DNA from 2 places in the Stenotrophomonas sp. 22DLJC03 genome. Region 2 is predicted to be linked to the other one. Evidence: riboswitches for the same ligand, from Rfam matches in the RefSeq annotation. Region 2 holds a riboswitch; the other holds the start of a gene.
What was found. Region 2 has a riboswitch for cobalamin ahead of btuB (TonB-dependent vitamin B12 receptor). Riboswitches for the same ligand answer to the same signal wherever they lie in the genome.
Positions count from the first base shown of each region.

Region 1: another riboswitch for cobalamin. It lies ahead of AC13GA_RS16015 (epoxyqueuosine reductase QueH); the one in region 2 lies ahead of btuB (TonB-dependent vitamin B12 receptor).

Region 1 is NZ_JBSPUG010000004.1:198,717-214,674, forward strand. It holds gene AC13GA_RS15945 (alpha/beta hydrolase) at 1-106, shown strand, start outside; gene zapE (cell division protein ZapE) at 103-1,203, shown strand; gene AC13GA_RS15955 (DUF2884 family protein) at 1,297-2,133, opposite strand; gene AC13GA_RS15960 (ribonucleoside-diphosphate reductase subunit alpha) at 2,709-5,120, shown strand; gene AC13GA_RS15965 (ribonucleotide-diphosphate reductase subunit beta) at 5,261-6,280, shown strand; gene AC13GA_RS15970 (LysE family translocator) at 6,413-7,048, opposite strand; gene AC13GA_RS15975 (acyl-CoA thioesterase) at 7,201-7,602, shown strand; gene AC13GA_RS15980 (NAD-dependent protein deacetylase) at 7,658-8,461, shown strand; gene AC13GA_RS15985 (NADH:flavin oxidoreductase/NADH oxidase) at 8,569-9,669, shown strand; gene AC13GA_RS15990 (hypothetical protein) at 9,863-10,363, shown strand; gene AC13GA_RS15995 (hypothetical protein) at 10,464-11,219, shown strand; gene AC13GA_RS16000 (LysR family transcriptional regulator) at 11,246-12,157, opposite strand; gene purU (formyltetrahydrofolate deformylase) at 12,272-13,123, shown strand; gene pncA (bifunctional nicotinamidase/pyrazinamidase) at 13,245-13,871, opposite strand; gene AC13GA_RS16015 (epoxyqueuosine reductase QueH) at 13,927-14,613, opposite strand; cobalamin riboswitch at 14,775-14,989, opposite strand; gene AC13GA_RS16020 (RpoH suppressor) at 15,144-15,958, shown strand, end outside.
Region 2 is NZ_JBSPUG010000001.1:167,239-183,196, forward strand. It holds gene AC13GA_RS00775 (NAD(P)-dependent oxidoreductase) at 1-134, opposite strand, end outside; gene AC13GA_RS00780 (LysR family transcriptional regulator) at 243-1,172, shown strand; gene AC13GA_RS00785 (class I SAM-dependent methyltransferase) at 1,169-1,960, shown strand; gene gph (phosphoglycolate phosphatase) at 2,024-2,680, shown strand; gene btuB (TonB-dependent vitamin B12 receptor) at 2,822-4,663, opposite strand; cobalamin riboswitch at 4,781-5,003, opposite strand; gene AC13GA_RS00800 (histidine phosphatase family protein) at 5,135-5,713, shown strand; gene AC13GA_RS00805 (TfoX/Sxy family protein) at 5,805-6,167, opposite strand; gene AC13GA_RS00810 (GAF domain-containing protein) at 6,164-6,646, opposite strand; gene bioD (dethiobiotin synthase) at 6,715-7,398, shown strand; gene AC13GA_RS00820 (aminotransferase-like domain-containing protein) at 7,474-8,922, opposite strand; gene msrA (peptide-methionine (S)-S-oxide reductase MsrA) at 9,066-9,803, opposite strand; gene AC13GA_RS00830 (cytochrome c biogenesis protein DipZ) at 9,818-11,587, opposite strand; gene msrB (peptide-methionine (R)-S-oxide reductase MsrB) at 11,590-12,162, opposite strand; gene AC13GA_RS00840 (response regulator transcription factor) at 12,307-13,026, shown strand; gene AC13GA_RS00845 (sensor histidine kinase) at 13,023-14,492, shown strand; gene AC13GA_RS00850 (ATP-binding protein) at 14,489-15,835, opposite strand; gene AC13GA_RS00855 (winged helix-turn-helix domain-containing protein) at 15,832-15,958, opposite strand, start outside.

The DNA.
Region 1 (15,958 bases), on a different contig from region 2:
GCTGGTACGCATGCCGGAGACCAGCCACTTCTTCCACCGCAAGCTGATCGATCTGCGCGGCGCGTTGACCCACGGCGTCAAGCACTGGCTGGGCGCGGCGGCATGAGTGCAACCGAGTTGACCCCGTCGCAGCGGTACGCGGAAGGGGTTGCCCGTGGCGACTGGCAGAACGACCCGGCCCAGCACGCCGCGCTGGCCGAACTGGACCGCATCCACCTGGGCCTGCTGGACAGTGCCGAGGACGGCTGGCTGGACCGCCTGTCCTCGTTCTGGAAGAAGCCCGAGCCGGTCAAGGGCCTGTACTTCTGGGGCGGCGTCGGTCGTGGCAAGACCTTCCTGGTCGACCTGTTCTACGACGGCCTGCCGATCAAGCAGAAGTACCGCACCCATTTCCACCGTTTCATGCGCAGCGTCCACGAGCGCCTGCGTGAGCACCAGGGGCAGAGCGATCCTCTGGCGAAGATCGCCCAGGAGTGGCGCAGCAACCTGCGCGTGCTGGTGCTGGACGAATTCTTCGTCACCGACATCGGCGACGCCATGTTGCTGGCGCGGCTGCTGGAGCGGATGTTCGCCGAGGGCGTGACCCTGGTCACCACCTCCAACACGGCGGTGCAAAACCTGTACCTCAACGGCCTGCAGCGCGAGAGCTTCATGCCGGCCATCGGCTTGCTGCAGCGCTACTGCGTGGAGCTGTACGCCGAAGGCACCGAGGACTACCGCATGCGCGCGCTGACCCGTTCGCCGGTGTACCGCGCGCCGCTGGCCGCCGACAGTGACACCTGGCTGGCTACGCGCTGGGGCGAGTTGAGCGGTGGCCAGCCGGCCAAGGCGGGCAACATCGAAATCGAGAGCCGCAAGATTCCGGTGCGCGCGCGCGGCAAGAGCATTGCCTGGTTCGACTTCGCCGCCCTGTGCGAAGGCCCGCGCGGGCCGTCGGACTACATCGAGATCGCGCACGAGTTCAACACCGTGCTGCTGGGGGGCATTCCGGCCTTCGATCGCCTGAACGAGGATGCCGCGCGCCGCTTCGTCAACCTGATCGACGAGCTGTACGACCGCCACGTCAACCTGGTCTGCACCGCCAGCACTTCGCCGGTCGAGCTGTATTCCGGCACCCGCCTGCAGGGCGCGTTCGAGCGCACCGCCTCGCGCCTGATTGAAATGCAGAGCGCCGAATACCTGGGTACCCCGCACCGGGCGTGAGGGGTTCTGCGGGAGTGCGTTGCCGGCCAGCGGCCGGCACTACCACGCTAGGGTTCCGGTAGTGCCGGCCGCTGGCCGGCATACGCAGCGCAGTTATCGGGAGGGTGCCACGGCATTCCCACGTGGCTGCTCATCCGGCCCGGCCGAGACATGCAGCCCCGAGCCGGTGCCGTGCTCCACCCGTACGCTCGCGTCGCGCTGCAGCAGCCGTAGCGGCTGGCCCTGGTAGCGCACCTCCAGCGCATCGTGGGCCTCTGCCAGTGACCGCACCAGCGGGCATAGCGCCATGGCCTTGGCCTCCAGCTGCTGGCTGCGTGCCTCCATGCGGCGGTCCACTTCCGCATCGAGGCGGTCGGCGCGGCGCTCCATGGCGCCGGTGCGGCCGGTGAACACCTGCCACAACACGCTGCGGGTCATCGCCCCGGCCATCGTCTCGGCCATCTGCTCGATGTGCGCATCGAAGCCGTCGCCGAAGGCTTCCTGTTCCCAGTAGCCGCGGCCCAGGCTGGCGTCGATCCAGTCCTGCATCTCGCCGCGCATCGCACGCATCTGGCGATTGCGGGACTTGCCGGTGATGGCTTCGAAGGCGGCGTCCAACGCATCGAAGGTGACTGCGGAGACTTCGTGGGCCAGCGCCGTGGCCGCTGGCATCAGCTGGCGGGCACCGGCCTCCATCTGCCGCAGGCGGGCGGCGTCGGCGGTGCTGACCGTCACCATCCTGCCGTCCAAGCTCAGCTCGCCGTCGTGGAACACCACTTCATGCGGTGCCTGTGGGCCGTGCCGCAGCCAGATGCCGCCGCTGTCCACCAGCACGTCGTAGTCGGTATGGATGCCGCACTGGTCTGAACGCAGGTCCGGTCCTTCGGCGGCCAGTGCCGGGGCAATGAACAGGGCGGGCAGCAGGGCCAGGGCGGGCAGTGACAGGCGCATCGGAACATCCTTCTCCGGAACCGAAGGTCCCCAGCATCCGCTGCCAGCGCGAGGCCGTCACCGGCCGGAAGTCACCCGTCCACCGGATTCCCACCGGCTGCCCACCACCTATCCACAGGGTTGTCCCTAGCCAGTTTCATCACTGTCATGTGAAGCTGTCATCGTTCCGCTGGTGGGGCGCTGATTGCTACCGCCGTGACGTTTTTCGGGCTTGACTGCGCAGCCCGTTCCAGCAGGTTCAAAGCGTCCAAACCGGGCGCCGACGGCCCGATCCTTGCGGCGCAAGGGATTGCCGAATTTCACTACATTTGGCGTTGACGGACCCCCTGACCCCCACTATCTTGTGGCTGACGGCGTTGGGAACCCCAAGCCGCCGGGTCCATGGAATGGATCGCCGGACCCTCCGGTGATGCGCCCTCCACGCCCGAAGCGGCACCGGTCAGCACTACCAGCAGCAGCCATAGGCGCAGGTCTCAATTCCTGCGACGCCGGTCTGCAATGCTGGGGTGTCACGTCCCGGGCCGCGTCATCCGATGCACCGAGCCACCATCCATCACGCCAAGAGGACTCACGCCGTGACCACCGAATCCAGCGCCACCATCGAGAAGGAAAGCGAATTCCTGTTGACGTCGCCGCCGACGGCCAACGCGATGAGTGTGACCAAGCGCAATGGCACGACCGAGCTGGTGGATCTGAACAAGATCGTGCGCGCGGTGCAGCGTTCCTCCGAAGGCCTGCACGCCGTCGATCCGATGCGCGTGGCAACCCGCACCATTTCCGGCCTGTACAACGGCGCCACCACCCGCGAGCTGGACGAACTGTCCATCCGCACCGCCGCCCTGCTGATCGGTGAAGAGCCCGAGTACGGCCGCTTGGCCGCGCGCCTGCTGGCCAACTACATCGCCAAGGAAGTCTCGGGCCAGGAAATCTATGCCTTCTCGCAGTCGGTTGGTCGTGGCCACGAAGTGGGCCTGATCAACGACCGCCTGCTGAACTTCGTGCAGACCAACGCACGCAAGCTCAACGATGCGATCGACATGTCGCTGGACCTGAACTTCGATTACTTCGGCCTGCGTACCCTGTACGACCGTTACCTGCTGCGCCATCCGCACACCCGCAAGGTGATCGAGACCCCGCAGCAGTTCTTCCTGCGTATCGCCAGCGCGCTCAGCGAGGACGTGCCGGAGGCCCTGGCGCTGTACAAGCGCATGGGCAACCTGGACTACCTGCCGTCCAGCCCGACCCTGTTCAACTCCGGCACCACCCACGAGCAGCTGTCCTCGTGCTTCCTGCTGGATTCGCCGCAGGATTCGCTGGAGTCGATCTACTCCAAGTACGGCGATATCGCCCAGCTGTCCAAGTTCTCCGGCGGTATCGGCGTCAGCTACACCCGCGTGCGTTCGCGCGGCTCGCTGATCAAGTCCACCAACGGCCATTCCAACGGTATCGTGCCGTGGCTGAAGACCATGGATTCGTCGGTGGCTGCGGTGAACCAGGGCGGCAAGCGCAAGGGCGCGGCCTGCGTCTACCTGGAAACCTGGCACGCCGACGTCGAGGACTTCCTTGAACTGCGTGACAACACCGGCGACGAATCGCGCCGTGCGCACAACCTGAACCTGGCCAACTGGATCCCGGACCTGTTCATGAAGCGCGTCGAGGCCGACCAGGAATGGTCGCTGTTCGATCCGCGCGTGGTGCCGGAGTTCACCGACCTGTTCGGTGAAGCCTTCGAAGCCGCCTACCTGCAGGCCGAGGCACAGGGCAAGGCCAACCGCACCATCTCCGCGCGCAAGCTGTACTCGCGGATGATGCGCACCCTGGCCGAGACCGGCAACGGCTGGATGACCTTCAAGGACAAGTGCAACCGCGCCAGCAACCAGACCCTGCGCGCCGGCAACGTGATCCACCTGTCCAACCTGTGCACCGAAATCCTGGAAGTCACCTCGGCCGAAGAGACCGCGGTGTGCAACCTGGGTTCGATCAACCTGGGCAACCACTTCGACGGCAACGGCGAGTTCGATTTCGACAAGCTGGCCGACACCGTGCGACTGGCCGTGCGCCAGCTCGACCGCGTGATCGACCTGAACTTCTACCCGATCGAATCGGCGCGCCGTGGCAATCTGCGCTGGCGCCCGGTCGGCCTGGGCTGCATGGGCCTGCAGGACGTGTTCTTCCGCAAGCGCCTGCCGTTCGACGGCGCCGAAGCCCGCGCGCTGTCGAAGAAGATCGCCGAGACCATTTACTTCCACGCGCTGGAAACCTCGGTCGAACTGGCCCAGGAACGCGGCAAGCACCCGTCCTTCGCCGACACCCGTGCGGCCAGCGGCGAGCTGCAGTTCGATGCCTGGAACGTGGTGCCTGAAGACGCCGAGCGTTGGGATAGCCTGCGCGAGCGCATCAAGGAACATGGCCTGCGCAACTCGCTGATGATCGCCATCGCACCGACCGCGACCATCGCCTCGATTGCCGGCTGCTACGAGTGCGTTGAACCGCAGGTGTCCAACCTGTTCAAGCGCGAAACCCTGTCCGGTGACTTCCTGCAGGTCAACCGCTACCTGGTGAACGAGCTGAAGAAGCTGGGCCACTGGACCCCGGAAATGCGCGACGCGATCAAGCTGGCCGAAGGCTCGATCCAGGGCATCACGCAGATTCCGGAAACGCTGCGCCACGTCTACCGCACCGCGTGGGAACTGCCGATGCGTTCGCTGATCGACATGGCCGCCGACCGTGGCGCCTTCATCGACCAGTCCGCCTCGCTCAACCTGTTCATGGAAAGCCCGAACATCGGCGCGATGTCCTCCATGTACATGTACGCCTGGAAGCAGGGCATCAAGACCACCTACTACCTGCGTTCGCGTCCGGCCACCAAGATCGCCAAGACCACGGTCAGCCACGCCGCAGGCGCCGCCCCGGAGAAGGTGTTCAGCCCGGAAGAGGCCATCGCCTGCTCGCTGGAAAACCCGGAAGCCTGCGAAGCCTGCCAATAACATTGCATGGTGGGTGCCGACCGTTGGTCGGCACTCGAACACTTCGCACTTATAGAGCCGGGCCATGCTCGGCTGCTGGAATGACAAGGTAGCGCCGGGCCACGCCCGGCGTTTTGACCCGAGAAGACAAGGAAACACCCATGGCCGACAAGCCCAAGCAGATGCTGCTCGATCCCGGTTTTGAACTGACCCTGCGCCCCATGCGCTACCCGCAGTTCTATGACATGTACCGGAATGCGATCAAGAACACCTGGACGGTGGAAGAGATCAACTTCCAGATCGACATCAGCGACCTGCACAGCAAGATGTCGCCGGGCGAGCGTCACCTGATCCACCGCCTGGTTGCGTTCTTCGCCACCGGCGATTCGATCGTGTCCAACAACCTGGTGCTGAACCTGTACCAGCACTTGAACGCACCCGAAGCGCGCATGTACCTGTCGCGCCAGCTGTACGAAGAAGCGCTGCACGTGCAGTTCTACCTGACCCTGCTCGACAACTACCTGCCGGATCCGGACGAGCGCGTCAAAGCCTTCGCCGCGGTGGAGAACATCGACTCGATCAAGAAGAAGGCCGATTTCTGCTTCAAGTGGATCGACTCGATCCAGAACCTGAAGCGCATCGAGACCCGCGAAGAGCGTCGCCAGTTCCTGCTCAACCAGATCTGCTTCGCTGCGTGCATCGAAGGCCTGTTCTTCTTCGCCGCGTTCGCCTACGTCTACTACTTCCGTTCGCGCGGCCTGCTCAACGGCCTGGCTTCGGGCACCAACTGGGTGTTCCGCGACGAAAGCGCGCACATGGACTTCGCCTTCGAGTGCGTGGACGTGATCCGCGAGGAAGAGCCGGACCTGTTCGACGACAAGATGAAGCAGGATGTCTATGACATGCTGGCCGAAGCGATCGAGTGCGAAGTGCAGTTCGCCGAGGACGTGCTGTCCGGTGGCGTGGCGGGCATCTCCACCCGTGACATGCGCCAGTACCTGCAGCACTGCGCCGACAACCATTTCCATCGCCTGGGCATGGAGCGCAAGTACAACGTGCGCAACCCGCTGAGCTTCATGGAACTGCAGGACGTGCAGGAACTGACCAACTTCTTCGAACGCCGCGCCTCGGCCTACCAGGTGGGCGTGCAGGGCGAAGTCGCCTTCGACATGAACTTCTGATCGAACCGGTCAGGCCTGTCGCAACGAGAAACCCCGGCCAACGCCGGGGTTTTTTGTTTCTGTAGAGTCGAGCCATGCTCGACTGCTTTTCGCGAAGATCAGTCGAGCATGGCTCGACTCTACAAAAAGCTCTTACCTCCGCCCTTCCACCGCCATGCGCACCGCCAGCCCGGCCAGCACCGTGCCCATCAGCCAGCGTTGCACCACCTGCCAGGTCGGGCGCGCGGCGAGGAAGCCGGCAATGCTGCCCGCGGTCAGCGCGATGATGCCGTTCACGGTCACACTCACCGCGATCTGGGTGGAGCCCAGCACCACCGATTGCATCAACACGCTGCCTTCGCTGTCCGGGTGCAGGAACTGCGGCAGCAGCGACAGGTACATCACCGCCACCTTGGGGTTCAATAGATTGGTCAGGAAGCCCATCGTGAACAGCTTGCGCGGGCTGTCCTGCGGAAGCTCGCGTACCGCGAACGGCGAGCGGCCGCCGGGCTTGAGCGCCTGCCAGGCCAGGTACAGCAGGTACAGCGCGCCACCGATGCGCAGCGCGTCGTAGGCGAACGGTACGGTCATCAGCAGGGCGGTGATGCCCAGTGCCGCACACAGCATGTAGAACACGAAGCCCAGCGCCACCCCGCCCAGCGAGATCAGGCCTGCCACCGGCCCCTGGCAGATCGAGCGCGAGATCACGTAGATCATGTTCGGCCCGGGCGTGAGCACCATGGCCAGCGAGACCAGCGCAAAGGCCAGCAGGTCGGAAGTGGCGGGCATGGGCAGTCCTGGCAGTGGGCGTGGCGCAGTGTAGCGCCTGCAGCGGGCGCGGCCTGCGCAGGCGCCACTGCCGGATACCTGTTGCGCGCGGGTTCCGATGCCCGTCACGCCGGTCGCTTAGAATCCGCAGCACCCCACACCGAACTACCCCCATGACCCCGATCCCCGAGACCGTGCCGCCCACCGAAGTGCGCATGGCAGAAATTGTCTTCCCCAACCACACCAACCATCTCGGCACCCTGTTCGGTGGCCAGGCGCTGGCGTGGATGGACAAGGCCGCGTTCCTGGCCGCCGCTCGTTACTCGCGGCGCACCGTGGTGACCGCGCGCAGCGACCAGGTCGACTTCAAGCTGCCGATCCGCATCGGCCAGATGGTGGAAACCATCGGCCGCATCGTCGAAGTCGGCCGCAGCTCGATGAAGGTGGAGGTGGAACTGGTCGCCGAAGACCTGCACAGCGGCGAGCGCAAGCTGTGCACCCGCGGCCACTTCGTGATGATCGCGCTGGACGAGGAAGGCCATCCGATCGCGGTGCCGCCGCTGCCGGCAGCCTGATCCGCCGGCTGAACCTGCGCTTGCGGGGGCGCCGCCGCGCCCCCATCTGGCAGCCATGACCCCGCCACTGACCGACTTCATCGACCGCGCCCAGCGCCTGTTCGTACTGACCGGCGCTGGTTGCAGTACCGCTTCGGGCATTCCCGATTACCGGGATACCGATGGCCAGTGGAAACGCACGCCGCCGGTGACTTACCAGGCCTTCATGGGCGAGGCGGCCACCCGCCAGCGCTACTGGGCGCGCAGCCTGCTGGGTTGGCCGCGCTTCGGCCTGGCCCAGCCCAACGGCACCCACCAGGCCCTGGCCGCGCTGGAAGCGCGCGGCACGCTGCAGGTGCTGCTGACGCAGAATGTGGACGGCCTGCACCAGCGTGCCGGCAGCCACAACGTCATCGACCTGCACGGCCGTCTGGATCTGGTGCGCTGCATGGGCTGCGAGCGCCGCAGTGGCCGTGAGGAATTCCAACAGCACCTGCTGGACGCCAACCCCGGCTGGGACGCGCTGGAGGCCGGCATCGCCCCGGATGGCGACGCCGACCTGGAGACCGATTTCTCCACGTTTGTGGTGCCCGAGTGCCCGCACTGCAGCGGCGTGTTGAAGCCGGACGTGGTGTTCTTCGGCGAAAACGTGCCGCGTGAACGCGTGGCGGCGGTGCACGATCACCTGCAGCAGGCCGACGCGGTGCTGGTGGTGGGTTCCTCGCTGATGGTCTATTCCGGTTTCCGCTTCGTGCAGGCCGCAGCCAAGGCGGGGCTGCCGGTAGCCGCGCTGAACCGTGGCCGCACCCGCGCCGACGACCTGCTGCAGTTCAAGGACGAGCGCGACTGCGCCGAGGCGCTGGCCGGCTGGGTGCGCTGACCCAGCGTCTGCGCCTTCCCACGAAACAGCGATCCATCCAGACGGTTGATTCGCAGGCCGTGCGGCGGTGCAATACGCCCCCCCATCCGCTTCTCCCCCGCCTCGCCGTGACCCAGCTGTTTTCGCCGATCTCGTTCGGCCCCCTGACCCTGTCCAACCGCATCGTCATCGCGCCGATGTGCCAGTACTCCGCCGAAGACGGCCGCGCCAGCGACTGGCATGCCATGCACCTGGGCAACCTGGCGCAGTCCGGCGCCGGCCTGCTGATCCTGGAAGCCACCGCGGTCGAGCCGCGCGGCCGCATCAGCTGGGCCGACCTGGGCCTGTGGGACGATGGCACCGAGGCCGCGCTGGCGCAGGTGCTGGCCAGCGTTCGCCGCTGGTCGCCGATGCCGCTGGGCATCCAGTTGGGCCACGCCGGCCGCAAGGCCTCGGTGAAGCGTCCGTGGGACGGCGGTGGCCAGTTGCCGGCCGACGATGCGCGTGGCTGGGCCACGCTGGCACCGTCGCCACTTCCGTTCCATGCCACCGATCCGGCACCGCAGGAGCTGGACGAAGCCGGCATCGCCGAAGTCATCGCCGCCTTCGCCGCCAGTGCGGTGCGCGCCGAGCGCCTGGGCTTCGAGCTGATCGAGCTGCACGCCGCGCACGGTTACCTGCTGCACCAGTTCCTGTCGCCGCTGAGCAACCGCCGCACCGATGGCTACGGCGGCTCGCTGCCGAACCGCCTGCGCCTGCTGGTGGAAGTGTTCGACGCGGTGCGTGCGGTGGTGTCCGACAAGGTCGCCGTGGGCGTGCGCATCTCTGCCAGCGATTGGGTCGATGGCGGCTGGGACCTGGTGCAGAGCGAGGCGCTGGCCCAGGTGCTGGACGCGCGCGGCTGCAACTTCCTGCATGTCTCCAGCGGCGGCCTGGACGAGCGCCAGAAGATCAACGTCGGCCCGGGCTACCAGGTTCCGTTCGCGGCGGCGATCAAGGCCAAGGTGCGCATGCCGGTCATCGCGGTGGGCATGATCACCGAACCGGAGCAGGCCGAGTCGATCCTGCGCCATCGCCATGCCGATGCGGTAGCGCTGGCGCGCGGCATCCTCTACGACCCGCGCTGGCCGTGGCATGCCGCCGCCGCGCTGCGTGACAGTGTGGACGCGGCGCCGCAGTACCTGCGCTGCGAGCCGCGCGATGCACGCGGCGTGTTCAAGGCGCGCTGACGCAATCTGCGAGCGCATTGTGACGCTTCAGGATGCAGGGGATCTACGCGGCGGCGAGTTGCGGCATAGCCTGTCGCAACGAACTAGGAATGATTGCGGATACCACTTTATGTGAATGACACCTCATTGCGCTGGGTGCGGACATTGCAACGTTGAGCTGCACACACGGTTGTGCAGCCAATGGAGAAACGCAATGAAACCCATGATGCTGGTTGTTCTGCTCTCGGCTTTCTCACTGCCTCTATCAATGCCTGCCGTCGCAGGTGATGACGTGGCGAGTGTCACCGGGGCGGAGAATGTCTCGCTCATGCACGCCCCTGTGAACTCGCGGGGGCGGCTTGATCTTCACATGATCGAGCTCTCTCCCGAATCCCCACTGATGTTGCTTTCACCCCTTGCGCGCAAGCAGTTTGTCGATTCGCTGGTGTTTGGAGATCGGGGACTGGCCAGCTTCAGCTACGAGCCCATCGTCTCCGAACTGAGTGCAGGTGAAGCCTATCGGCTCCTGTCACTCTTCGGGGCACAGCGCGCAATTGTGCACATCCCGGGATTGCGGCAGGAGTCGGAAGCGGATCATGTGGTCGTGCAGTCGGCCAATCCAAACCCGGTATTCGAAGATTATCCGGGCTACGCCTGTTCAGGGCGTGCGACCTGTTCAACCTCCATGAGCAGCATCTGCATGTCGAGTTGCTGATCGCATGATTGGTCGCATGCTGCTTTGGTGTTTGCTGCTGCCCACAAGTACGTGGGCAGCAACTCCAGTAGACGCTCAACTGCGTGAAATGGACCGGGAGATGTTGGCCGCTGGCGCTTCAGACCGAGTCGAGAAGCTGGTGGATGGCTATTCGTCATGGGAGTCTTCCAGACCATCAGGGGATGGTTGCGGCAGTCTGAGCGATCTGGACCTTGAGGCCGCGTTCCGCGCCAGCTTCTACATCTCAATGTACGTTGGAGACGAGAAATGGCTTGGCAAGGTCCGATGCATTCATGCGGAACTGGGGCGGAGAGGTATTGCCACAGAGACAACGCACCGGAAAATGCACGCGGTTCTGGTGCAGGTTCGACATTTTGCTGAGGCCAATGAGCTGCGTGAGATGGCGTCATTGCGTGTAGATGAACTTCCCGAGATAGAGCGGAACGCGCCTGGCCAGCAGGGCGTTCTCCACCCTCTTGCGAGTGGAAAGCTGGAATGGCGGGGGTGGACGTACAGGGAGGGATTGGAGGTGGTCGCCTATGTCAGTCCGGCATGCGCTCCCTCGCGACGCGCGATGCACGTGATCATGAACGAACCAGAATGGACATGGATTCGATCCAGCGTGCGCTTTGTCGTGCGTCGATCTCCTGCATGGCCGCAGCCGGGTGTCAGCGAGTGGAACAGAAGCAATCCCTCTCATCCCATGTTGCTCCAAGCGGGGCCCGCGGGCTGGAAAGAACTGGATGTCCATGAAACTCCGGTATTCCATGTTTTCAGGAATGGGCTGCGCCTGCGCACCCTGACAGGATGGGCAGAGGCCAGTGCTCACCTGATGAGCCTGAAGGAGAGTTTCTGACCGCGAAGGCCCTCCGCTCTTCCCCGTCACACCCGCCAGGCCGGCGCGATGCCAGCCTGCAGGTGCTCGAACAGCGCGCGGATCTTGGCGGTGAAGTCGCGACGGTCGCTGACGCAGAAATAGACTTCCATCGGCTCCGGTCGCCACGCGGTATCGGCGCCGAACACCGCCTGCAGGCGGCCATCGCGCAGGTACGGCTCGGCCACGAACGCAGCCAGCCGGGTGATGCCGGCACCGGCCGCCGCCAGCGTCGCCAACGCGTCGATGTCATCGCAGACCATGCTCGGCGGCAGCGCGGTGTCCGCGCGCTGGCCATCCTTCAGCAGGCCCCAGCGCAGCGGCCGGCCGTCGGTGGGAAAGCGGTGCAGCAGACCGCGATGGCCGCTCAGGTCGGAGGGTAGCTGCGGCGTGCCATGTGCCTTCAGATAGGCCGGTGAGGCACAGAACACGAAGGGCACGCGCGCCAGTTGCCGCGCGACCACGCCGTCCTCCAGCTGCGCACCGATGCGGATGCTGGCATCCACCGCCTCCGGACCATGCTGCACGGCGCGGTCGGTCAGCCGCAGCTCCAGCTGCAGCTGCGGGTAGCGCTGCTGCAGCGAAGGCAGCAACGGCGCAAGCACGTGGCGACCGAACGCGCTGCTGCTGGCGATGCGCAGCGGTCCGGCCGGTTCGATGTCACCGGAGGTGACCATCGCCTGCGCGCGTGCCAGGTCGGCTTCGATGTGGCGCACCTGCGCCAGGTACAGCGCGCCGGCCTCGCTGAGGGCCAGCTGGCGCGTACTTCGGTTCAGCAACCGTACGCCCAGATGCGCCTCCAGCCGGTTGATGTTCTGGCCGACTGCGGTGGCGCTGATGCCAAGGATGCGGGCCGCAGCGGCAATGCTGCCGGTCTCTGCGGTGCGGGTGAAGCTGCGGATCAGTTGCAACAGGTTCATGACCGACCAGCTTGCCATGGAGAAACCCAAGTATCGCTTGGGACTGAACCAAGCAGGTCGGTTGCATCGGTGACCATCGATCCGGCAGGCATGTCGCTGCCCTACACTCGGAAGATGCGCCCCGATTCCATCCTCACCCTGTCCTGCCCCGACCGTACCGGCATCGTCTACCGCGTGTCCGGCCTGTTGTTCGACCACGGCTGCAACATCCTCGACGCCCAGCAGTTCGGCGACGAGGAAAGCGGCCGCTTCTTCCTGCGCGTGCACTTCGACCGCGATGCCAGCCTGCCGTTGGAGACCGTACACGCCGCCATGGCTACGCTCGCCGCCGGCTTCGGCATGGACTGGCAACTGCACGATGGCCGACGCCGCGCACGATTGCTGGTGCTGGTCAGCAAGCAGGGGCACTGCCTCAACGACCTGCTGTTCCGCGCCCACAGCGGCCAGCTGAAGGTCGACATCGCGGCGGTGGCGTCCAACCATGCCGACTTCGCAGCGCTGGCCGCGTCCTACCAGGTGCCGTTCCATCACCTGCCGGTGACCGCCGATACGCGTGCGGTGCAGGAGCAGCAGATCATCGACCTGGTCGAACGCGAGCGCATCGACCTGGTAGTGCTGGCGCGCTACATGCAGATCCTGTCACCCACGCTGTGCCGCGCCCTGGCCGGTCGTGCGATCAACATCCACCACAGCTTCCTGCCCAGCTTCAAGGGTGCGCAGCCGTACCACCAGGCGCACGCGCGCGGCGTCAAGATCATCGGCGCCACCGCGCACTACGTCACCGAGGATCTGGACGAAGGCCCGATCATCGAACAGGACGTGGCCCGCGTGGACCACGCGATGGCACCGCGCGAACTGGTGCGGCTGGGCAGCGATACCGAATCGCTGGTGCTGGCACGCGCCGTGCGCCGGCATGTGGAGCACCGCATCCTGCTCAACGGGCACCGCACGGTGGTGTTCAGGTAGATCCGACAAGAATGCCTGCACATGCGGGCTCCGGTAGTGCCGGCCGCTGGCCGGCAGCCACGGAACCTGTGCAGATGCCGGCCAGCGGCCGGCACTACCGTCGGTCCCTTCCGGGTCGAAACTACAGAATCGCGATCCCCGCCTTGCCCAGCGCCTCGCGCACCATCGCGTCGTTGGCTTCGGTCACCGGCTTGGTCAGCTCCCACAGGAATTTCACCCGGAAGCCGGACTTCACCGCGTCCTGCGCGCTCCACAGCACGCAGTAGTCGCGGGCCAGGCCGCACACGTGCACCTCGCGGATGCCACGCTCGTGCAGCCAACCGGCCAGGCCGGTGGCGGGACGAGTACCGTCGGGCCCGTGGTTCTCGCGGAAGGCACTGTACGAATCCACTTGCTGGCGGGTGCCCTTGCGCAGGATAAGGTCGGCCACGGTCCAGTCCACATCCGGGTGCAAGGCGGCACCCGCGCTGCCCTGCACGCAGTGGTCCGGCCACAGGGTCTGCGGCTGCGCGTGCAGCAGGATGGATTCGAACGGGCGCTGGCCGGGATGCTGGCTGGCAAACGAGGCATGGTCGGCCGGGTGCCAGTCCTGTGTCGCCACCACGGTGCCGTAGCGGCGCTGCGCCAGCAGATCAGCAATCGGTGCCACCAGCGCATCGCCCTGATCGCAGGCCAGCGCACCGCCGGGCATGAAGTCCGGCTGCAGGTCGATCACCAGCAGGGCGACATCGGCGGGCAGGGCGGTCATGGCAGTTCCGGTACAACAGAAGGGGCGACCAGCGTGGCCGCCCCATGCCCACACGTCAATCGCCCTGCGGCGTCTCAGCGTCCTGCCCGTAGTACAGCAGGCCGATCTTGATCCGTTCGCGGCCGTTCTCGCGGCGGTGGCGGTTGGCATCGCGCAGCGAGTACACGCAGCCGCAGTATTCCTGCTGGTAGAACTGCTCGCGCTTGCTGATCTCTACCATGCGGCTGGCGCCGCCGCCCTTGCGCCAGTTGTAATCCCAGTACTGCAGGCCTTCATAGCGGGATGCAGCGCGGATGCCACAGTCGTTGATCTGCGTCATGTTCTTCCAGCGCGAAATGCCCAGCGACGAACTGATGGTGTCGTAGCCGTGCTCGTGCGCATACAGCGCGGTGCGCTCGAAACGCATGTCGAAGCACATCGTGCAGCGGATACCACGCTCGGGCTCGTTCTCCATGCCGCGTGCACGACTGAACCAGTTGTCCGTGTCGTAGTCGCAGTCGATGAATGGAATGTTGTGCTGTTCGGCGAAGCGGATGTTTTCCTGCTTTCGCAGTTCGTATTCCTTCACCGGATGGATGTTGGGGTTGTAGAAGAAGATCGCGTAGTCGATCCCGGAGGCGGTGATCGCCTCCATTACTTCGCCCGAACAGGGCGCGCAGCACGAATGCAGCAGCAGGCGCTTGCCGTCGGCGGGCAGGGTCAGGGTGGGGCGTTGGAGCTCAGTCATCGTCAGGTACCGCATGGACCGCCGGCAACGGCGGTGGCCCATGCATCAGCGCGTGGGTGAACAGGTCTGGCCGGATACCGTGAAAAGGACGCGCGCGGCGGCATCGCCTGCACGCGCAGGACGACGACGGCCCCGGCAACCTCCCCGCGGAGATTCCAGGTCGAGTCAGGGGACGGTCGTGTCCCCTGGCCGGGGCCGGTATTCGGGCTGATGGACACGGGCCGCAGCCCACCTACTACCTGCCGCTTCCCAGGCGCGAGCCCAGTGCTGTTGGCAGGATTCGTTTCCATTCACCGCTGCGGGGCAGCTCCGGAATGGGCGCGCAAGGCGCCTTCACCGGATTCCCGTTTAAATCCCTGCCGCCATCAACGCCACGGCAGGGATACCTTCGGCATGCCCACGGTGGACGCGTTGGCGGCAATGGTCAAGGCCCAATGAAAGTGCAGGGCTGTGGCTCGTTTCTCAGGCTGTGAGAGCGCCTCTTGCCATACTGGGCACCGACAGACGGGAGGTGGCTCGTGGCGGCGAAGTACTGCGATCTGGTCATGAAAGGTGGCATCACCAGCGGCATCGTGTACCCCAATGCGGTACTGGCGCTGGCCCGCGAATATCGCTTCAAGAGCATCGGCGGCACCTCGGCCGGCGCCATCGCCGCGGCGGTGGCAGCGGCAGCGGCGTGCGGTGATCGTCGGCAGCAGGCGGGTGAACACCTGTCCGGCGACGCAGGCTACAGCGGGTTATCGGCGGTGTCGGCGCAGCTGTCGCGGCGCGGCTTCATCTACAGCCTGTTCCAGCCAGCGCGAGGCGCTCGTGCGGCGTATCGGCTGCTGGTGGTGCTGACCGGTAATGCCCGCCTGCCGCACAAGCTGCTGTGCCTGGCCGTTGCCGTGTTCGAGATCGCGCCACTGGAGGTGTTGGTGTCGCTGGCGCTGCTGTTGGGCCTGGGCTGGTGGGGCGGTGGCTGGAGCGGCGTGGCCGCCACGCTGCTGCCGTCGCTGCTGTGCGCTTATGGTGCCGGCGTGGCCGGCGCCGCGCTGCGGGTGGCGCGGGTGGCGCGGCGCAATCTGCTGGGCCTGTGCAGCGGCCTCGGCCGCGACGCGCGCAATCCGGCATTGACCGAGTGGCTGCACGAGTGCCTGCAGCAGTTGTCAGGCAAGCCGCTGGATGCACCGCTCACCTTCGCCGACCTGCACGATGCGCCGCGCTATGCCGGTGAGCCGGACAGCCCGCATGCGATCAGCCTGCAGATGATCACCACCTGCGTGTCGCATAACGAACCGCGCACGCTGCCGTTGGGTGGGGCGCAGTTCTGGTTCCTGCGCGAGGAGTTCGAACAGCTGTTTCCGGCCAGTGTGGTGCA
Region 2 (15,958 bases):
TGGGCGCCGGCCAGTTCAGCCGGGAGGTCCTGTGCGCTGCGCACGATGACGGTGAGTTCGTGGCCGCGGGCCAGCGCGTGGCGGGCAATCTGGCGGCCGATGTTGCCGGTGGAACCAACGAGGGCGATCTTCATGGCAGGACTCCGTGGAGCGGTGTGGGGTGGGAATGGGGCCACTCTAGGCCGCTGCAGTCGCTCGAAAAACAGCGTATAACGCGCTTGTTTGTTGCATGGATCGAGCATATGGACCGAATGACCGCCATGACCGTGTTCGTCGAGGTGGCCGAGCGCGGCAGCCTGACGGCCGCAGCTGAAGTGCTGGACATGTCGCGGGCGATGGTCAGCCGCTACCTGGCCGAGGTCGAGGGCTGGCTGGGTGCGCGCCTGCTGCACCGGACCACGCGCCGGGTCAGCCTGACCGGACCCGGCGAGTCGGCGCTGTTGCGCTTCCGGCAGATGCTGGCGATCGGCGAAGAACTGCAGGGCGAGCTGGCCAGTGATGATCCCGAGCCGCACGGCACGCTGCGGGTGACCGCCAGCGTCTCGTTCGGGCAGAGCCACCTGGCGCGGGCAGTGGCCGGCTTCGTCGCGCGCCACCCGGCGGCGCGCATCGAGCTGCTGCTGGTCGACCGCACGGTGAACCTGGTGGAAGAGCGCGTGGATCTGGCGGTGCGCATCGCCCGCCAGATCGACCCGAGCCTGATCGCGCGGCGGCTGGCCACCTGCCGTTCGGTGCTGTGCGCGACGCCGTCCTACCTGCAGGCGCGTGGCACACCGACCGCGCCCGAGCATCTGGCCGCGCACAACTGCCTGACGCATCACTACGTCGGCAAGAGCCTGTGGCAGCTGCACCGGGAAGGCCGTTCGCTGTCGGTGGCGGTAGGTGGCAACATCAGTGCCAACGAGGCCTCGCTGCTGCTGGAGGCGGTGCGGGCCGGTGCCGGTATCGCCATGCTGCCGACCTACCAGGTGGCGCCGCTGCTGCGCAGTGGCGAGCTGATCGAACTGCTGCCCGAATTCAGTCTGGACGAACTCGGCATTCATGCGGTGTACGCGTCACGGCGCCAGCAGCCCGCTATCATGCGGCGATTCCTGGACTTCCTGGCCGAGTGCTTCGCCAGCCCGGCCTTCCAGGATCTGGATTGGCGCCCACCGGGCAAGGAGAACACATGAACCATGGACAGGCCTTGATCGACCACAACCGTGCTGCCTGGGACCGCCAGGCCAGCGAAGTGCGCGAATGGTCGCGCCCGGTGGAAAGCTCAACGATTGCTGCCGCGCGCGAGGGCCGCTGGCAGGTACATCTGACCCCGCGCGCGCTTCCGCTGGACTGGTTGGGTGATGTGCGCGGCCGTCGCATCCTGTGCCTGGCGTCGGCCGGTGGCCAGCAGGCGCCGGTGCTGGCGGCGGCCGGGGCAGATGTCACCGTGTTCGACCTGTCCGATGGGCAGCTGGAACAGGACCGCGCGGTCGCCGCGCGCGATGGCCTGCAGCTGCGCACCGTGCAGGGTGACATGCGCGATCTGCACGTGTTCGCCAACGACAGTTTCGATGTGGTGTTCCACCCGATCTCGAACCTGTACGTGCCCGATGTGCGCCCGGTGTGGACCGAATGCCGGCGCGTGCTGGCGCGCGATGGCATGCTGATGGCCAGCTTCTACAACCCGGTGCTGTTCGTCGGCGCGCGCGATCCGCAGCTGGATGCACAAGGCCTGATCCGGCCGCAGTACGCCATTCCCTATTCGGACCTGGAAGACCTGGCACCGGCCGAGCGCGAGGCGAAGCTGGCCCGTGGTGACGCGCTGACCTTCGGCCACAGCCTGACCGAACTGATCGGCGGCCAGCTCGATGCCGGCTTCGTCATCGATCGCTTCATGGAAGACTGGCAGCCGCAGCCGCGCTTCCTGATCGACCGCTATGTGCCCACCTTCCTGGCGACCCGCGCACGCCGGATCGGCTGAGGCGGAACTGCCAAAAAGGGGCGGCGTACAATGGACGGCCCCACGTCATGCAGGTGCCGTTCCTTGTCGTATCCTTATCCGCTGGTCGTGTTCGACCTCGATGGCACGCTGGTCGACAGCGCCGCCGATATCGCCGAAGCACTGAACCGCACGCTGGAAGACATCGGCGTTGCGCGCGTGCCGGAGGCTACCGTGCTGGGCTGGATCGGCGACGGAGTGCGCCGCCTGGTGGAGCAGGCCGTGCATGCGGCCGGCCGCGAGGTCGACATGAGCGAGGTGATGCCAGTGTTCATGGTGCACTACCGCGAATGCCTGCTGCGCAGCCCGCGCCTGTTCGATGGCGTTGCTGAAGCGCTGGCGAAGCTGCGTGAACGCAATGTGCCGCTGGCGATCTGCACCAACAAGCCCGAAGCACTGGTGCCACCGCTGCTGCAGCACCTGGGCATCGGTGATGCGTTCGCGCTGATACTGGGCGGCGATTCGCTGCCGCAGCGCAAGCCCAGTGGTGAACCGCTGCGGCACATCGCCGCGCACTTCGGCCTGGCCGTGGGGCAGTGCCTGATGGTGGGTGATTCGCTGACCGACTACCGCGCCGCCGAAGATGCCGGCATGCCGATCGCGCTGGTGCGCTACGGCTACCCGCGCGGCCTGGACCTGGCCACTGCGCATGCGGTGGCGGTGATCGACGACCTGCGTGAACTGCCGGGGTTGCAGGGCTGATTCAACGGATAACGCCGGTCGCCGGGCGGTAACCCGGGCCGACGCAATGGGTAGTGCCGGCCGCTGGCCGGCAACCCGGAATGCGCTGCCGAAGGTCATGATGTTGCCGGCCAGCGGCCGGCACTACCATGAACGTTGCGCTCACTTCGGCTGGTAACGCACGCTCAACTGGTACTCGCGACCGGGCTGGTTGAACCACGCCACGGTCTCGTAGCTGCGGTCGAACACGTTGGCGGCACGCGCCAGCAGCGACCACGATGGCGTCAGCGCGTACTCGGCGCGCAGGTCCAGCGTGCCGTAGCCGCCCACCTTCACTCTGTTCGCCGCGTCGTCATAGCGCTTGCCCGCACCCTGCACGGTCAGGCCGGCGCGGAAATCGCCGAAGCGGCGGTCGATGTCCAGGCGTGCGGTCTGTTGCGCGCGGCGTGGCAGCCAGTTGTCGAACTGGGTGCTGCCGTGGGTGCGGTTGCGCGGGTCGGTGTAGCTCAGCTGCGCATTGATGTCGAAACCGGCCAGCAGCACGCCACCGGTCAGTTCGGCGCCACGGATGCGCGCCTTCTCCACCTGCTGCATTTTCATCGTGAATGCATCGTAGGTGATCAGATCATCGATGCGCGTTTCGTACACGTCCAGGCCCCAATGCCAGCCCTGGCCCTGCTGCGAAACACCGAGGTTGGCGCTCTTGGACTTTTCCGGGTTCAACGTCGGCACGCCGCTCCACGGGTCGTACAGGTCGCTGAAGGTCGGTGCCTTGAACGCCGTGCCGTAGCTGGCATTGACGCGCAGGCCGTGGCCCAGCTCCATGGCCCAGCCAACGCTGCCGGTGGCGTGATTGCCGAACTGCTGGTTGTCGTCGTTGCGCGCGCTGACCTGCAGCTGATGGCGGCCGAAGCGGCCCTGGTACTGCACGAACACGCCGGTGTTGCGGCGGCTGTCGACGAGGTAGCCGGCGCTGCTGCCATCCAGGTTGTCTTCGCTCCAGTCCACGCCAGCACTCAGCAGCTGGCCCTCGGCCAACGTGATGTCACCCTGCAGCGAGGCGCTGTTGCGATGGGTCTGTGCACTGCCGAACACCCCCGGTGCGCCGAAGTTGTCCGACTCGTTGTCGCTGCGGCCGACATTGGCGGTGAATGCCAGGCGTTCGGACGGGGTGTAGCGCACCTTGCCGGCCAGCACCTGCTGGCGGGTTTCGGAGTAGTTGTAGTAACCGTCGTAGTGGTTCTTGCCGTCGGCGCGCAGTGCGCTGCCTTCCACGGTCCACTGGTCGTTGAAGCTGTAGCCACCGCGCAGGCTCTTGGACAGGTTGCGGTAACCGTCGCGGTCGTGTTCGTCGGCAAAGCAGCCGGCGAACAGCGTAGCCGAGCCGCGGCAGGCATCAATGCCGTCGGAGTGCTGGTAGGCGATGTCGGCGCCGAACCAGCCGCGCTCGGTACCACCGCCGATGCCGCCGCTGGCTTCGCGCAGGCCGTTGCTGCCGCCACCGAGCTGGAAGTGCGGGGCGAAGTCGCCCTGGTTGCGGCGGGTGAAGATCTGGATCACGCCGCCGATGGCATCGGCACCGTACAGGCTTGACTGCGGGCCGCGTACGATTTCGACGCGTTCGATCTGCGCCAGTGGCAGGTCCTGGTACATGGCCAGGCCGAGGTCGGCACTGTTGATGCGAACGCCATCGACCAGCACCACGGTGTGGCCCGAGTTGGTGCCGCGCAGGAACAGCGAGCTCTGCTTGCCGAGGCCGCCGGAGTTGGTCAGGTTGATGCCGGCACGGCCGCGCAGCAGTTCCTGCAGCGAGGTGGCCTGGCTGGATGCGATCTGCGCGCGGTCGATCACCTGCGCCGGCGCGATGCTGTCCTGCAGGGCGATCGGGGTACGGGTGGCGGTGACCAGGATCTGGTCAAGCGCGGTGGTGTCATCGGCGGCCTGGGCCAGCGTGGGCAGGGCGGCAAGCACGGCCAGGGACAGCATTCGGGACTGCAGCTTCATCGGGGGAACTCCGGGTGCCACGTACGCCCGCGTGGCGAAGGGGAGGAGCCGCGAAGGCAGGCACGCGCCGATGCCGCAGCACAGGCCGCGATCATCCAGCGCCATGCCCACCGCATCGCGACCTGAGGCTTCCGGGCCGGTCTCCGGGCTTGCCGCCGGGTGGCGCGAGGCCACCGTCCAGGCGCCTTCCCATGCCTGCGGCACAGTGGCGGTACTGCCTGGAACTGACGTGCTTACCGTTGCGGGGGCAGCGCCGGCATGGCGTGGAAACACGCGTCACCGGCTTCCCGTTTCAACCTGCCGGCCATGGCCGCAGGTCACCTGGAAGTGCGCGCAGTCTACGGCATCGCAGGGAGCGCGTAGCGTCGAGTTTGCTCGACTGCCCTTAGAATGGCCCCTTGATCCCGTGGTGCCGTTGCCGATGTCCGCCCGTTTTCCGTTGTACCTGCGTCGCCCGCATGGGACGCACGCATGATCCTCGACCTGGTCCGCCACGCCGGCAATGGTCGCGATGAATTCCTTGATGGCCGCAGCGATCCGCCGCAGCTGGCCCGCCTGCCACAGGAACTGGTCGAGGCCTACGGCGGACTTCCCTGGGAGCGGGTGATCAGCTCGCCGCGGCTGCGCTCGCTGCACACTGCCATGGCACTGGCCACCCCGCGCGGGCTGGACGTGGACGCGGACGAGGAATGGGAAGAACTGGATTTCGGTGATTGGGACGGGCAGTCGCTGTTCGACCTGCCGGAGGATGCACTGGCGGCCTTCCACGCAGATCCGCATGCGTACCCACCGCCGAACGGTGAAAGCTGGGGCCACTTCGAGCGGCGCATCGCGCGCGCGCTGGATCGCCTGCTCGATGATGACGATCCGGTGCCGACGCTGGTGGTCAGCCATGGCGGCCCGCTGCGCATGGTGCTGTCGCAGGTCTGTGGCCTGCCGATGTCGCTGTGCTGGGCCCTGCGCATCGACCACGGCACCCGCCTGCGGGTGAGGCTGGAACGCGGTGAGGTAAGTGTGGTGGGCGAGCTGCTGGAGCTGCAGCAGCCCTGAGCCCACGCGCCGGGCATGGCCCGGCGCTACCGATCCCGCATCAAAGTGGTAGTGCCGGCCGCTGTCCGGCATCCCCAGGAACGCGGAGGCTTCAATCCTCGTCGGCGCTCTCGGCCACGCTGTCTTCCGCGTCATCATCGGTGTCGAAGCGCTGCTCATGCACCGGGCCCGAGGCCGGGCCGGCCGCTTTCAACGGATGTGCGGCGATGCGCGCCTCATAGTCCTGCACCAGCGCCTCGCGCTGCGGCTCGCTCAGTTCCTGCCAATGGCAGTCCAGCAGTGCGCCTTCCAGCGAGTACAGCAGGTTCAGGCTGGGCTTGAAGCCTGCGCGCTTGACCTTGACGAAGGCGCCCACGGCACCAATCGCAACCAGGTCTTCGCGGCTGCGCAGGCCGACCTGGCGCAGCCACGCCGCACTCTTCGGGCCGATGTTGCGCAGCTTCGGTGCGCTCATCCCAGCGCCTCGACGAACACGCGGGCGATGGCTTCCAGGCCGGCCTGGTCGTCGGCATCGAAGCGGCCGACCTTGGGGCTGTCGATGTCGAACACGCCGATCAGTTCATCGCCACGCAGCAACGGCACCACCAGTTCCGAGCGCGAGGCCGAATCGCAGGCGATGTGGCCGGGGAAGGCATCGACATCATCCACGCGCTGGGTCACGCGCTGGCTGGCGGCGGCACCGCACACGCCCTTGTCCAGCGGGATGCGCACGCAGGCCGGCAGGCCCTGGAACGGTCCGACCACCAGCTCTTTGCCGTCGTACAGGTAGAAGCCCACCCAGTTCAGGTCGGGCAGGGCGTGGTAGACCAGTGCCGAGAGGTTGGCCGCGTTGGCGATGCGGTCGGACTCGGCGTAGACCAGGCCACGGGCCTGTTCCAGCAGCTGGGCGTATTGTTCCGGCTTGCTGCCGGTAAGCGAGGCATTGGCGAACATGCCCGCAGTCTAGCAAGCGCGCCGGGCCGGCGATAATGCACGCTCTGTTGCCCCGCTGGAGCTTATCGATGCCGTTGCCCGCCACGCTGCCGCCTGCCCTGTTCGTCACCGGCACCGATACCGAGATCGGCAAGACCGCGGCCAGCACCGCGCTGCTGCATGCACTGCGCCGGCGCGGCCTGCGCGCGGTCGGCATGAAGCCGGTGGCCAGCGGCAGTGAGGATCTGGGACAGGGCCTGCGCAACGAGGACGCGCTGGCGCTGCAGGCGGCCAGCTGGCCGGTGCCGGACTATGCCGACCTGAACCCGTATGCGCTGCGGCAGCCGCTGGCGCCGGAGCTGGCTGCTGCCGAGGACGGCGTGCAGGTGGAGCTGGCGCCTATCGTGGCCGCGTTCGAGCGCCTGCGCGCGCAGACAGACATCGTGGTGGTGGAGGGCGTTGGCGGTTGGCTGGCGCCGGTCTCGGCCACGCTGGACCAGCTCGATCTGGTGCGTGCGTTGCATCTGCCGGTAGTGCTTGTGGTCGGCATGCGGCTAGGCTGCGTCAACCACGCACGGCTGACCGCGCAGTCACTGCAGGCCAGCGGCGTGGAGTGCCTGGGCTGGATCGGCAATCATATCGACCCGGCGATGCAGCGCCAGGATGACAACATCGCCACGCTGCAGCAGCGCCTGCCGATGCCGTGCTGGGGGCGGTTGCCCAATCTTCCGGGGGCGAATGGCGAAGCGTTGGCGGCGCATCTGCTCGAGTGACCCTGAGTAGTGCCGGCCGCTGGCCGGCAACTGCATCCACCCGGCGATCCCGAGGTTGCCGGCCAGCGGCCGGCACTACCGTGTTGCAGCTGCCAGCTCCTTCGCGATCGCACCGAGCCGCTCCACCGCACCGATGAAGCGCGCATCCAACGTCTGGCAGCATGAGAGTCGCAAGCAGTGACGGTAGCGCGCGCCGCGCGAATACACTTGGCCGGGCATGAACACGATGTCCTCCTGCAGCGCACGTTCGAACAGTTCGCGGGTATCCACCCCCGGCAGTTCCAGCCACAGCAGGAAGCCACCCTGTGGCTCGGTGGCACGGGTGCCGGCCGGGAAGTGTTCGGCCACCAGCTGGCGCAGGCGACCGACCTGTTCGCGGTACAAGCGGCGCATGCGATGCAGGTGGTGTTCGTAGCTGCCTGCTTCCAGATACGCCGCCACCGCATCGCCCAGCAGCTGCGGTTCGCCACCGGTGGACTGGAACTTGAGCAGTGCGATGCGCTCGGCGAAGCGCCCCCCGTCCAGCCAACCGATGCGGTAGTCCGGCGCCAGCGTCTTGGAGAAACCACCGACCACCATCACCCAGCCATCGCGATCAAACGCCTTCAGCAGCGGTGCCGGCGGCTCGCAGAACTGCAGTTCGGCGTACACCGCATCTTCGATCAGTGGCAGCTGGCGCGCGTTGACCAGTTCGGCCAGGCGTTGCTTGGCCACTGTCGGCATGGTGCAGCCCAGCGGGTTGTGCACGGTCGGCATCACCACCAGTGCGGCCAGCGGCGTGTGCTCCATCAGTGCGTCCAATGCGTCGACGTCCAGCCCGTGCTGCGGATGGGTGGGCAGCTCGATGGCCTGCAGGCCGAGGTTGGCCAGCAATGGGTACAGGTTGAAGTAGGACGGTGCTTCGATGCCGACCGCATCACCGGGTTGGGTCACTGCACGCAAGGCCAGCTGCAGGGCTTCCATCGCGCCGTGGGTCAGCAGCAGCCGCTCGCTGTGGGTGTGCAGGCCCATGCGCGGACCGCGCCGCACGATCTGCGCCAGCAGTCGCGGCGAGCCGTTCGGGCGCGCGTAGGTTTCCACTGTCTGCTGACCGTGGCGCAGTACCTGCGCGGTGTGCCGGGCCAGCTGTGCGCCGGGATAGAACTGGCGTCCGCGCGGACCGGCAAAGGCCAGATCGATCACACCGGAGCGGCGTTGTGCCTCCAGCACGCGGGCCATCAGTACCTGCTGCAGCGGCGCGGTGGGTGCGGACGGAGTGTCGCGCAGCGAACGTTCCGGAACCGACAGCCGCGGCGCAACTTCGAAGCCGGCCTTCGGCCGCGGAATCACCAGGCCGGCATCTTCCAGCTGGCGATAGGCCGCGATCACCGTGTTCAGGCTGAGCCGGCGCTGCGACGCCATCTGCCGCAGCGAAGGCAAGCGGCTGCCAACCGGAAGACGTCCGCCGTGGATGGCTTCGGCCAGTTCATCCGACAGCCGTTGGTAGCGGGGTGGGATCATCGCGCTCTGGTCATCTGTATCCATCGAACTTCCCGCCATCTGGTTCTGTACCCATGATGATGGCGAGCCTAGCATGTCGTTGTCGGACGGGCCTGATCGGGGCGTGGCCGATACTTCCCAAGCGCACGGCTGGATGGCCGTGCGTCTTTTTTTTGTGTGTAGAGCCGTCAGCGCATCGGAACCAGCACCGCCTCGCGCCGGTACAGCGCCGGGAACTGCCTGCCCAGCGCGGCCAGCTTCGGTGCGTCGTAGTAGCGGATGTAGGCCGCCTGCGGGTAGTTGGTCATGTAGTTCTGGTGGTAGCTCTCGGCCGGGTAGAAACGTTGGCCGTTGCCGAGCTGGGTGACGATCGGCGCGCGATAGCTGCCGGCCTGGCCGAGCTGGGCGATGTAGGCGCGGCTGGCAGCCTGCTGGCGCGCGTCATCAGAGAAGATCGCCGATCGATACTGGCTGCCGTGGTCCGGCCCCTGGCGGTTGAGCTGGGTCGGGTCGTGCACCACCGAGAAGAACACCTGCATCAGCTGCCCATAGCTGACCTGGCGTGGGTCGTAGTCGATCTTCACCGCCTCGGCATGACCGGTCTGGCCGCTGCTGACCCGCTCATAGCGTGCATTGGCAGCGCTGCCGCCGATGTAGCCGGACACTGCATTGCTCACGCCTTTGACGTGCTGGAATACGCCCTGCACGCCCCAGAAGCAACCGCCGGCGAACACCACGCTGGCGTGGGTGGCGTCATCGCGGAACGCGGCGTCGCCGCTGGGCGCCGGTAGTGCCTTGGCCTGCGCGCTGGCTTCCAGCGGTGCCGCGACTGCACCGTGGTCGACCAGCAGCACGCCAGCGATCAATGCAGTAGCCACCAGGCCGGCGACACCGGCGGCGATACCTTGTTCAAAAGAGAGTTTCATCGTGTGCTCCCGTTTCAACCGAAGGTGAAGGCGTAGGCCTGCACGCCCGTGTCGAGGAATTCGATCTCGAAGCGGTGCGGGCCGACCGTGCCGCGCTGGCGAACCAGCTGGTACAAGCGGTGCTCATTGACCACGCCGCTGCCATCGGCACCGACATCGCTGCCGGCATCGGCAGCGGTCAGCGGCTTGCCGTCCAGCCACACGCGGAACCGTACCGGCGTGCCGTCCTGGATCGGTGCCAGCACCAGGTGCAGGTCCCGCGCGTGGAACTGGAAGGCGATGCGGCCACCGGCCTGCTGCAGCTGCGCGGCCTCGTCGGTGACGGTCCAGCGTCCGGACAGGCCCCACTGGTTCAGTGCCAGGGTGGTTGGCAGCGTGTAGTCGAACGGGCTATCGCTGCGTTGGCCGCCGGGTGAGGCGAACTGCTCGGCACGCGCGTGGCCCAGATAGGTCTCCGGCGAGCGCAGGTTGCTCATGTCGGCCTGCACGGCCACGCCCTGCAGGTCGGCTGCGGCGGGGTTGGCCGGTGGTGGCAGGTTGGTCTGCCCGGCTTCGGTCAGCAGCCGGCGGATCACTTGTTCCGAGCGTGCATAGTTGCCCTCGCCGAACTGGTGGCCGCGGATGTTGCCCTGTGCATCGACGAAGTACTGCGCCGGCCAGTAGCGGTTGTTGAACGCGCGCCAGATCGTGTACTGGTTGTCGAGCGCCACCGGGTACTCGACCTTCAGTTCCTGCACCGCCTTCATCACGTTGCTCGGGTTGCGTTCGAAGGCGAACTCCGGCGTGTGTACGCCGATCACCACCAGCCCATGGTCACGGTAGCGACGTTCCCATTCGTGCACGAACGGCATCGCGCGCAGGCAGTTGATGCAGGAGTAGGTCCAGAAGTCGACCAGCACCACCTTGCCACGCAGCTGCTGCGCGGTCAGCGGCGGACTGTTGAGCCAACCCGTGGCACCGTCCAGTGCGGGCAGGGTGCCTTCCACTGGCAGCGGTGCATCTGCACCCGCATTGGGGCCAGCCATCATCATCATCGGCGGTGCCGCCGGCTGCGCACCGGGCACGGCGTCCAGCAGGCCCTGCTCGATGCGCGCGGTGCTGACCGTGGACAGGCGGGTCAGCAGGCCAGTGTCCCAGCCCAGGCCGATCGCCACCACGGCCAGCAGTGCGGCCACGCCCAGCACCTTGCGCAGTGCGTCGCCGAGGCCGAGCCGCGCCTGCAGCGCATGGAACACGCGGCCGCCGACCCACACCGCCAACGCCAGCGCAGTGATCGCACCCAATGCATAGGCAAGCAGCAGGGTACTGGTGCCGACGCTGGCACCGTGCAGCGCGGCACCGGTCAGCACCAGGCCAAGAATCGGACCGGCACAGGGCGCCCACAGCAGGCCGGTGGCGACGCCGATCAGCAGCGAGGTCCATGCGCCGCCACGTCCTGCGGCGTCCGCGGCATCGGCGCGTGCGCTCAAGCGTGCACCCACACGCTGGAACGGCGCCAGCAGATGGTCGGCCAGTCGTGGCCACAGCAGCGCCACGGCAAACAGCGCCATCAGCAGCAGGGCGATCCAGCGCCCGACCTGGTTGGCCTGCGTCACCCATTGGCTGCCCACGGCGGCCAGGCTGGCGACCACGGTGAAGGTGAGCGCCATGCCCAGCAGCAACGGCAGCGTGCTGCGCAGGAATGGACGGTCGGCGCGTGCGAACACGAACGGCAGCACCGGCAGGATGCAGGGACTGAGCAGGGTCAGCGCGCCCCCGAGGTAGGCAAGCAGCAACAGCAGCATCGTCAGGCTCCGGAAGCAGAGGAAGAACCGACCGGCACCCGCCAGCCATCGGCGGTGCCATCAGTGGCGCCGGGAACGAACACCATCGCCGCACCGTTCATGCAGTAGCGCAGTCCAGTCGGACGCGGGCCGTCGTTGAACACATGGCCGAGGTGACCACCGCAGCGGCGGCAGTGCACCTCTACCCGCAGCATGCCGAAGGTGACGTCGCGGTCTTCGCCGATGGCGTTGTGCAGCGGTGCCCAGAAGCTGGGCCAACCGGTGCCGCTCTCGAACTTGGTGGAGGAAGAGAACAGCGGCTGCGCACAGCCGGCGCAGGCGAAGGTGCCTTGCCGATGTTCCTTGTTGAGCGGGCTGCTGTACGGGCGCTCAGTGGCCTGCTGGCGTAGCACCGCGTACTGCGCCGGGGTCAGTCGCTGGCGCCAGTCGGCATCGCTGTGCATCACCTCGAACTGTCGTGACGGGCGCGCTTCGGCGGCGGCCGGGGCAGCGCGGCTGCAGGCCCCCAGGCCAAGCAGGCCGGCGGCGGTGGCAACACCGCCCAGGCCCAGCAGATGGCGGCGGGTGAGGGACATGACGGACTCCGGGAAGGGGCGACGGGGCCATGCTGCGCCCGCCCGGGTCAACGAATCCTCACGCAGGATTCAATTTTTCGTGAGGTATCGGCGGCCGTCCCGCGCCACAATGCGGGCAGCCTCCCCACTGGCCCCGAGCTGCCGATGTCGACCAAACGCGTGCTGATCGTCGAAGACGATGCCCACATCGCTGACCTGCTGCGCATGCACCTGGCTGACGAAGGCTATGACGTCGCCCATGCTGCCAGCGGAGACGCCGGCCTGCGCCTGCTCGAGCAGGACGGCCCATGGGATGCGCTGGTGCTGGATGTGATGCTGCCAGGCGTGGACGGCCTGCAGGTGTGCCAGCGTGCACGCGCGATGGCGCGCTACGTGCCGATCATCATCATCAGCGCGCGCGGCAGCGAGACCCAGCGCATTGTCGGCCTGGAACTGGGCGCGGACGACTATCTGGCAAAACCCTTCTCGATGCCGGAACTGGTGGCACGGGTGCGCGCCCTGTTGCGCCGCGCCGAGGCGATGGCGCAGAGCGCACGTATCGATGCTGGCGCGATCGAGCTGGGTGGGCTGCAGCTGGATCCGGTCGCGCGCACCGCCTCGGTGGATGGCAACGCGTTGGAACTGACCCCGCGCGAATTCGACCTGTTGCTGTTCTTCGCACGCCACCCGGACCAGGTGTTCGCGCGCATGGAACTGCTCAACCAGGTCTGGGGTTACCAGCACGATGGTTACGAGCATACGGTCAATACCCACATCAACCGCCTGCGCAGCAAGATCGAGCCGGACCCGGCCAACCCGCGGCGGCTGCTGACGGTGTGGGGCCGCGGCTACAAGCTGGTCGACCCGGCTGGAGCGGCGGCATGATCAAGCCCAATCTGTGGCAGAAGCTGGCAGCGGTGATCGCCGCGCTGATGCTGATGTGCTGCATGGCGCTGCTGGCGCTGCAGATGCGTGCCAATACCCGTCACGAACAGGAGGTGGTGCAGCGGTTGTCGCTGGGCCTGGCCGAACACATCGCCCAGCGCAGCGAACTGATGGACACCAGTGGCATGCGCGATGCGGCGGTACGCGCGCTGTTCGGCCAGCTGATGGCGGTCAATCCCAGCGTCGAGGTGTACCTGCTGGACGATCAGGGCCGCATTCTCGGCCACGATGCGCCCAGCGGCCATCTGGTGCGCAACAAGGTGGACGTGGCACCGCTGCGCCGCCTGCTGGCCGGTGCGCCGCTGCCGATCCTCGGCGATGACCCGCGCAGCGCTGATGGCCGCAAGGTGTTCAGTGCCGCACCGTTGATCGTGCAGGGTCGCCAGGCCGGCTACGTGTACGTGGTGCTGGTCGGCGAACACCGGCAGATGCTCGCCGACGACCTCGCGGCCGGCAGCCAGTGGAACACCACCTGGTGGTCGGTGATGCTGGTTGGCAGCCTCGGCCTGCTGGCCGGGTTGGTGGCGTTCTACTGGGTGACCCGTCCGCTGCGCCGGCTTACCCGGCGCATCCAGGCCTTCGACATCGATGCGCCGACACCGTTGCCGCCACCCGAGCCGCTGCGCCCAGGCGAGCGCGACGAACTGGTGATCCTTGAACATGCGCATGCGCAGATGGCGCAGCGGCTGGGTGAACAATGGCAGCAGCTGCGCCAGCAGGACCTGCAGCGCCGCGAGCTGGTCGCCAACATCTCGCACGATCTGCGTACGCCGTTGTCGTCGCTGCATGGCTACCTGGAAACGCTGGCGCTGAAGGACGCCACGCTGTCGCCGGACGAGCGCCGCCGGTACCTCGGTATCGCGCTTGCACAGAGCGCCAAGGTTGGTCGGCTGGCGCGCGCGCTGTTCGAGCTGGCGCGGCTGGAGCACGGCGAAGTGCGCCTGGAGTGGGAAGTGTTCGCGCTGCCGGAACTTCTGCAGGACGTACTGCAGAAGTTCGAGCTGGCCGCGCAGGCGCGCAACCAGCGCCTGCACGCGGAATTCCCGCCGGGCCTGCCGCTGGTACGTGCCGACCTGGGCCTGGTCGAGCGGGTGCTGACCAACCTGCTCGACAATGCATTGCGGCACGCACCGGAAGGTGGCCGGATCGAAGTGTGCCTGCGTGCGACCGCGGATAGCATCGAGGTGAGCGTGGCCGATGATGGTCCCGGCGTGGCAGCGGCGCTGCGAGCGCAGTTGTTCCAGGCGCCGGCCGCGCTGGGCGCACGGCGTGGCGAGAACGGTGGGCTTGGCCTGCTGATCGTGCAGCGGATCGTGCAGCTGCATGGCCGCCGCATCGAACTGCGCGACAGTGAGCGTGGCGCGCTGTTCGTGTTTGCCTTGCCGCGTGCGGAACCAGCGGCCTAGCAGGCCGCTTCGCACTCCACGATGCCGCCGGTTTCCAACGGCAGGTGCAGGCGGATACAGGCACCGCCCAGCTCTGAATCGGTTACCTCGACGTGGCCGCCATGCTTGTCGGCCACCACCTGCACCAGTGCCAGGCCGAGACCGAAACCGGGGCTGCCCGGATCCAGCCGCACATACGGCTGCAGCACCTGGCCGCGCAGTTCGGGCGCAATGCCCGGGCCGTCGTCCTCCACCTGCAGGCACAGCCAGCCGTCGTTGACCGTGCTGGCGATGCGGATCTGCCGCCGCGCATAACGCAAGGCATTGCCGAGCAGGTTTCGCAACGCGAGTTCCAGCATGTGCCGGTTGACGTTGACCAGGCCGGTAGGTGAGAGCACCTGCTGCACCGGCATCGGCAGCGGTGCGAACTGGGCCACAACGCCGCGCACCAGCGCGGCCAGCTGCAGGCGCTGGCGGGTCAGCTGATGGCAGCGGCCCAGCGCGGCGTACTCGACACCGGCATCGGTAAGCTGCTGCAGCCGGTCAACGTCGGTGCGCAGGCCACCCAGCGCATCGCGCTGGATCTCGTCGAGCGCGGTGTCCTCCAGATCGGCCAGGCCGAAGCGCATCCGTGCCAACGGTGTGCGCACTTCATGCGCCACCGCCTGTGCCAGCACGCGCTGGCTCTCCAGCAGTTGCTGCAGCTGCTCGGCCATGTGGTTGAAGGCGTTGGCCAGCGGCCGCACCAGCGCGGTACCGGCACGCGGCGCACGCGTATCCAGCTGGCCGTCGCGCATCTGCCGTGCGGCCTGTGCCAGCTGCGACACATCGCGCCACAGGCGGTAGACCATCACGTACATCGGCAGGGCTACGGCCACCATCAGGATCAGAAGCAGGATCGCCACGCCGGACACTTCGCTGTCCTGCCATCCCTCATCGGGTAGCGCTTCGTCCAACGGTCCCAGCATCACCGCATAGTCGCTGTCGCCGATCCGCTGCAGGCTGCGCATGTGTTCCAGGTCGATCTGCACGCGGCCGTTGTTGAAGGCGGGACGCTGGCTGGCTGGCAGTTCCTTCACTGCCTCGGCCAGTGGCAGCATGCGCAGCGCATAGGCGAAATCAGCGTCGAGTTCACGCGCCAGCGCGGGCCACTGGTCGCGCGGTGTCTCGGCGAAACGGTGCTGCAGCAGCGAGTGGGTACCGCGCATCTCGGCCTGCAGGCCGGCCTCGGTGCGGTCTTCCAGCAGGGCGTCCCAGGCCCACAGGCCGAGCACGATCAGCAGCAGGTGGGCGACCAGGAAGCCGATGCCATAGCGCAGGAAGTGGAAGGCGTGGCCGCGCATCGCCGAGGGCGTGCGCTTCATCCCCATGCCGAGCGGCTGAACAGGTAGCCGCGGCCGCGGACGGTCTTGATCCGTTCCGGCTGTTCCGGGTTGTCGCCCAGTTTGCGGCGCAGGCGCGAAATGCGCGCATCGATCGAACGGTCC